DNA from 2 places in the Hydrogenophaga defluvii genome. Region 2 is predicted to be linked to the other one. Evidence: predicted binding sites of a transcription regulator. Region 2 holds the regulator's gene; the other holds the start of a gene.
What was found. The regulator NrdR, encoded in region 2, represses ribonucleotide reductase genes. The targets are predictions, from matches to a motif close to CACNANATNTNGTG.

Region 1 (3,399 bases), on a different contig from region 2:
TTGACCGCGTAGTAGTTGATGTCGATCACGTTGTCCAGCATGCGCATCGCGGTGGCGATGGTGCGCTTGAGCTTGTCCTGATCGATCTGGCCGTCCTTCAGGTGTTGGGCCAGGTTGACCGAGCCCAGGTTGCAGACGGCGGTTTCCGTGTCGCTGGTGTTGAGCGTGATTTCGGTGCACAGGTTGGACGAGTGCACCACGCCCACGTGCTGCTGCGGGCTGCGCACGTTGCAGGCGTCCTTGAAGGTGATCCAGGGGTGACCGGTCTCGAACAGCATCGAGAGCATCTTGCGCCACAGGTCAGACGCGGGCACCTGGCGGTAGGGCTTGATCTCGCCGCGCGCGGCCTTTTCTTCGTAGGCCACATAGGCCTTTTCAAAGGCGGTGCCGAACAGGTCGTGCAGATCGGGCACGTCGTTGGGCGAGAACAGGCTCCACATGCCTTTTTCCATCACGCGTTTCATGAACAGGTCGGGAATCCAGTTCGCCGTGTTCATGTCGTGGGTGCGGCGGCGGTCGTCGCCGGTGTTCTTGCGCAGCTCCAGGAACTCTTCGATGTCCAGGTGCCAGGTTTCCAGGTAGGTGCACACGGCACCCTTGCGTTTGCCACCCTGGTTCACAGCCACGGCGGTGTCGTTGACCACCTTGAGGAAGGGCACCACGCCCTGCGATTCGCCGTTGGTGCCCTTGATGTGGGAGCCCAGGGCGCGCACACGGGTCCAGTCGTTGCCCAGGCCACCGGCAAACTTGCTCAGCAGCGCGTTTTCCTTGATGGACTCGTAGATGCCGTCGAGGTCGTCGGGCACCGTGGTCAGGTAGCAGCTGGAGAGTTGCGAGCGCAGCGTGCCGCTGTTGAACAGCGTGGGGGTGGACGACATGAAGTCGAACGAGGACAGCACCTCGTAGAACTCGATGGCGCGCGCTTCGCGGTCGATTTCGTTGAGCGCCAAGCCCATGGCCACGCGCATGAAGAAAGCCTGCGGCAGCTCGATGCGGGTCTTGCGCACGTGCAGGAAGTAGCGGTCGTACAGGGTTTGCAGGCCCAGGTAGTCAAAGCCCTGGTCGCGCTCGGCCTTGAGGGCGGCGCCCAGGCGCTTGAGGTCGAACTGCAGCAGCTTTTCGTCGAGCAGTTCGTTTTCCACGCCCTTCTTGATGAAACCGGGGAAGTAGTCGGCGTAGCGCGCGGCCATGTCGGCAGACAACACCTCTTCGCCCAACACCTCCTTGACGATGGTGTGCAGCAGCAGGCGCGCGGTGGCGTAGGTGTAGTCGGGGTCTTTTTCGATCAGGGTGCGGGCCGCCAGGATGGAGGCCTTGTGCACCTCTTCCAGCGGCACGCCGTCATACAGGTTGCGCAGGGTTTCGGTGACGATGGGCTCGGGCTTCACGTCAGCGCCCAGGTTGGCGCAGGCACCGGCGATGAGGGTTTGCAGGTGGCCCATGTCCAGCGGCACGCGCTGGCCGCCATCGGTGACGTGCAGTTGTGGTGCGGCAGCGGCAGCGGGCACGCCTTGCTGGGCGCGTTCTTGCGCGCGGCGCTCGCGGTACAGCACATAGGCACGCGCCACTTCGTGGTGGCCGCTGCGCATCAGGCCCAGTTCCACCTGGTCTTGCACGTCTTCGATGTGGAAGGTGCCACCGCTGGGGCGCGAACGCATGAGCGCGCGCACCACGGCCTGCGTGAGCTGGTCCACGTCTTCACGCACGCTGGCCGAAGCGGCGCCCTGGGTGCCATGCACCGCCAGGAAAGCCTTCATCAGCGCCACCGCGATCTTGTTGGGCGCAAACGGCACCACCGCGCCATTGCGGCGGATGATCTGGTAATGCGACAGCGCGTCTGCGCTTTGAGCGCGGCTTGCCTGGGTCGCCGCAGGCTGGGCGGCCAGGGACGCGTGGGTGGGGCTGGATTCGGTGATCTGCATGGGCTTCCTCTTGGGATGTTGTTGGGCCTGGCGCTGTCGATGGGGGTGTCTCAGCGGCGGATGTTCGGCGTGGTCGAGAATCTCGGAAGGCACTATAGCTAGTGTGTCAACTTCCGACAAGCCACTACAGGTAGTGTATCGACCCAGTTTTCAATAGGCAAAAAAAGACGCGCTTCAGCGAGAAAAAATGGCAGTTTCTGCTCGGGCCTGTGGGCGCCAATGGCCAAGCCTGTGTGCGTGTTGGAAACGGCTTGCCACGGGCCTTGGAGCGCCATTTGCTGCTGTACCCCGCACCGGGCTTGGGCTTTGGGGGGCCTTCGGTGCGTGGAGGCTGCGCGGGCCTTTCCAGATCGGGGCTGCCGCTATTGGGGAAAACACCGGGCCGGCCACGCCAGCCGGTTTTGCAGCTGGGCCCAGTCAAAGCCGGCGCCTGGGTCGGCCTTGCGGCCGGGGGCCACGTGTTCGTGGCCGGCCACCGCGCGCACGGGGTAACGCCGGGCCAGGCGCTGGCACAGGTCGACCAGTGCGCCGTATTGCGCGGGCTCAAACAGGCCACCTTCCAGCCCTTCGAGCTCGACGCCGATGGAGAAATCGTTGCAGTTGTCGCGTCCCGCCCAGTGCGAGCGGCCGGCGTGCCACGCGCGCTGGTCGCAGGCCACAAACTGGACCACCTCGCCCGTGCGACGAATCAGGAAGTGTGTCGACACCTCCATGCCCCTGATGGTCTGGAAATAGGGGTGGTCGTCCCAATCGAGCCGGTTGCAGAACAGGGCTTCGATTTCGCCGCCACCAAAACAGCCCGGTGGCAGGCTGATCGAGTGCACCACGATCAGCGAGATGTCGGTCGGGTCGGGTCGGGGGCCGAAGTTGGGCGACGGCACGTGGCGCACTCCCGGCAGCCAGTGGGGCGCCACCTCACTCGTCATGGTCCACGGCGTCTTTGGGCATGGGAATTTGCAGGCGCTGGATGCGGTAGCGGATTTGCCGCAGGTTCAGGCCCAGGCGGGTGGCGGCCAACGTGCGGTTGTAGTTGGCCTCACGCAGCGCACGCACCAGCACCTCGCGTTCCTGCTGGTCCAGAAAAGCCTGCAGGTCCGACGGTGCGGCGGCGGGCGGCGCTGCGGCCTCGGGCAGGGCCTCGTCGCTGGCCGTTGGTGGGGCGTCAGGCGTCGGTGTCTCGGCCCATTCGCCGGCCCCGTCGCTGAGGTCGTTCAGGGTGATGATCTGTCCGTCGCACAGGGCCAGCGCGCGGTGCAGCAGGTTCTCCAGCTCGCGCACGTTGCCGGGCAGTGGGTGGTGGTTCAGCCAGTCCTGCGCCAGAGGGTCCAACAGGGGCAGGTGCTGGCCCGACTCGGTGCAGATGCGGCGCAGCAGCGCCTGCACCAGCTGGGGCAGGTCTTCGCGTCGTTCGCGCAGGGCAGGCATGCGCACCTCGATCACGTTGAGCCGGTAGAACAGGTCTTGGCGGAAGTGACCG
Region 2 (3,399 bases):
GCTTGGGCCCGCAGGACGATGTCGTAGCGCCGGATGGCCAGCGTGGGGCAGGTGTTCGGCGTGTCCGGCGACCCACACGCTTGTGGACAAAGGGCCGCGAGCGACACGTGGGTGTCGGTGGGCGTGATCGCCAATTGGGTGATGCGCACGACGGCGGGATCGGTCAGCTCCTGTTGGCCCGAGCCGCCGAGTGCCAGTGTCAGCTTGTGGTCTGTTTGGGCAAACGCTGCGCTCAGCGGATCGCTGCCGGGCAGGTCGAAGCTGTAGCGGACGCGGCGAAAGAGGCCGTCCAGCGAGGCGTCGTCCAGCTCGATGGCGCCGTGTGGGTTGGTGTTGGCATCCGAGGTGGTGGACGCCTCCCAGTGGCCGGCCCGGCGCAGGTCGCGCGCCAAGAGGTCGGCGGCAGCGCGCAAATCATGTCCCAGCCTGGCTTCCAGCAGCAACCGCCGGCTGGTCTGGAGTTCGGTCAGAAACAGGGCGAGAGCACCGCCGGCCACCACCAACCCCAGCGCCATGCCCACCAGCAACTCCACCAGGGTCAGGCCCGTTTGCCAGCGCTGCGGCCGGTGCCGTGTGCGGTGTGCTTCAGCTTGGCCAGCAGTGTGAGGTGGTGTCTTCGCCACGGTGGTCGTGCGCGGTGCGCAGCTGTTGTTGGCCGTGCTGGCCGAGCTGCAGCAGGACGCAGCGGGTGTCGGCGCGTTGAGTGCCGGTGGCACGGGCGATGGCCATGAAGTGGCTGTGGCTGTGGGATTCATGGGTCTCAAGCTCGATCTGGTAGTAGCGTCCCGGGCCGCTGGTGGCTTCAAGCCCCAGGTCGGCAAGTGAGCCGGCATAGCGGGTGTGTGTGGCTCGCCAGCGGTCCTGGGCTTGTGCCACGGCCGATAGGGCACTGAAGGCCTCGCTGCGGCGGGCGCGCAGCACGTGGTCTCGGTACGAGGGGTAGGCCAGGGTTCCGAGGATGCCGACCACAGCCAGGGTGATCAGCATCTCCACCAGTGTGAAGCCGCGCCCCATGTCGGGCCGGCTCATGTGGTGCAGGCAGGCCAGCCCGGCAGACTGCCCTGTGGGCTGCAGCTGCGGGTGCGGCCCAGCCGGTTGGCCACTTCGTGGAGGGTTTGGCCGTTGGGGCCGCTGAACACGATGACCGGGGTGGGCGTGACCGTCCCGTGCAATGGGCCCAGACGGAAGGTTTGGCTCACGCTTTTGGGTTGCATCGCGATGTGCCGCTCGGCCGGAAGGTGTTCGCTGACCAACAGGCGCGCAGGTGCCTCGCATTGGGCTGCTGCCGCGGTGCATCCACAGGCGGTTTCAGGGCCGGTGAAGACGATGTAGCAGCTGCCGCTGGCATCGCTGGCAAACCGGATGGAAACCGTTTGCCCCGAACGCATCGCGTGGCTGCGCGCCCACTGGAAGTGCTGGCGGTAGGTTTCGGCGGCGCTTTCGAGCCGCTTTTGCAGCAAGTGTGTTTGCCAGGTCGGCAGGGCGATGAACGCCAACAAACACAGCAGGAAAACGGTGATCAGGGTTTCGATCAAGGTGACACCACGTGTGTGGTGCCGACCCCGTGTCCAGATGCCGGCATGGGGCACCTGGCCGCACTTTTTCAGGCCTTGTTGTTCCATGTGTCCTCCCCTCGATGGAGAGGAAGCCTAAGACAAAAGCCTGAAAGACACACTCAAGAATTGTGTCGTCTTGGAGGGAGGGACGCCGTTCTACTTGCGAACTTCGTCCACCAGGTTCTTGAATTCGTCGATGTCCTCAAAGCTGCGGTAGACGCTGGCAAAGCGGATGTAGGCCACCTTGTCCAGCTTCTTGAGTTCGCGCATCACCATTTCGCCCAGGCGGTGCGAGGGGATTTCGCGCTGCCCGAGGTTGAGCAGCTTTTCCTCGATGCGTTCTATGGCGCTGTCCACCTGCTCCATGCTGACCGGGCGTTTGCGCAGCGCCAGCGCCAGGCTGGCGCGCAGTTTGGCCGGTTCGTAGTCGATGCGCCGACCGTCCTTCTTCACGACGGCCGGAAAGCTGACCTCGGGCCGCTCGTAGGTGGTGAAACGCTTTTCACAGGCGCCGCACTGGCGCCGACGCCGGATGAAACCCCCGTCCTCGGCCACACGCGTCTCGACCACCTGGGTCTCGGCATGGCCGCAGAACGGGCACTTCATGATCAGCGGTAGACGGGGAAGCGGGCGGTCAGGGCGTTGACCTTGGCGCGCACGGCCTCGATGTTGGCCGGGTCACGGGGGTTGTCCAGCACGTCGGCGATCAAGTTGGCCGTGATGCGGGCTTCCTCATCCTTGAAGCCGCGCGTGGTCATGGCGGGGGTACCGATGCGCACGCCGCTGGTGACCATGGGCTTTTCCGGGTCGTTGGGAATCGCGTTCTTGTTGATGGTCATGTGCGCGCTGCCCAGCACGGCTTCGGCTTCCTTGCCGGTGATGCCCTTGGCGCGGAGGTCGACCAGCATGACGTGGCTCTCGGTGCGGCCACTGACGATGCGCAGGCCACGCTGGGTCAGGGTTTCGGCCACGATCTGGGCGTTCTTGGCCACCTGTTGCTGGTAGACCTTGAAGTCGGGTTGCAGCGCTTCCTTGAAGGCCACGGCCTTGGCTGCGATCACGTGCATCAGCGGACCGCCCTGCAGGCCGGGGAAGATGGCGCTGTTGATGGCCTTCTCGTGCTCGGCCTTCATCAGAATGATGCCGCCACGCGGGCCGCGCAGGCTCTTGTGGGTGGTGGAGGTCACCACATCGGCATGGGGCACCGGGTTGGGGTAGACGCCAGCGGCGATCAGGCCGGCGTAGTGGGCCATATCCACCATGAAGATGGCGCCGATTTCCTTGGCGATCTGGGCAAAGCGCTCGAAGTCGATGCGCAAGCTGTAAGCAGAAGCGCCTGCCACGATCAGCTTGGGCTTGTGCTCACGGGCCTTGGCTTCCATCGCGTCGTAGTCGATGGCTTCGTTTTTGTCGAGGCCGTAGCTGACCACGTTGAACCACTTGCCCGACATGTTCAGCGGCATGCCATGGGTGAGGTGGCCACCTTCGGCCAGGCTCATGCCCATGATGGTGTCGCCCGGCTTAAGGAAGGCCAGGAACACAGCCTCGTTGGCGGAGGCGCCGCAGTGCGGCTGCACGTTGGCGGCGTCGGCGCCAAACAGTTGCTTGACGCGGTCGATGGCCAACTGTTCGGCGATGTCCACGTACTCGCAACCACCGTAGTAGCGGCGGCCGGGGTAGCCTTCTGCGTATTTGTTGGTGAGCTGGGTGCCCTGAGCGGCCATCACGGCAGGCGAAGCGTAGTTTTCGCTCGCGATCAGCTCGATGTGGTGTTCCTGGCGGGCGTTTTCCAGCTGGATGGCCTTGAACAGCTCGGGGTCGGTTTGTTCGATGAGGATGTTGC

Region 1: ACFQU0_RS18435 (ribonucleoside-diphosphate reductase subunit alpha) is a predicted target of NrdR. The motif match lies at 2,013-2,026, and genes of this name have one in related genera.

The regions. Positions count from the first base shown of each region.
Region 1 is NZ_JBHTBZ010000068.1:22,967-26,365, forward strand. It holds gene ACFQU0_RS18435 (ribonucleoside-diphosphate reductase subunit alpha) at 1-1,922, opposite strand, end outside; gene ampD (1,6-anhydro-N-acetylmuramyl-L-alanine amidase AmpD) at 2,285-2,848, opposite strand; gene ACFQU0_RS18445 (sigma-54-dependent transcriptional regulator) at 2,838-3,399, opposite strand, start outside.
Region 2 is NZ_JBHTBZ010000032.1:91,863-95,261, forward strand. It holds gene ACFQU0_RS12195 (PilW family protein) at 1-623, opposite strand, end outside; gene ACFQU0_RS12200 (type IV pilin protein) at 586-1,029, opposite strand; gene ACFQU0_RS12205 (pilus assembly FimT family protein) at 1,026-1,622, opposite strand; gene nrdR (transcriptional regulator NrdR) at 1,713-2,162, opposite strand; gene glyA (serine hydroxymethyltransferase) at 2,165-3,399, opposite strand, start outside.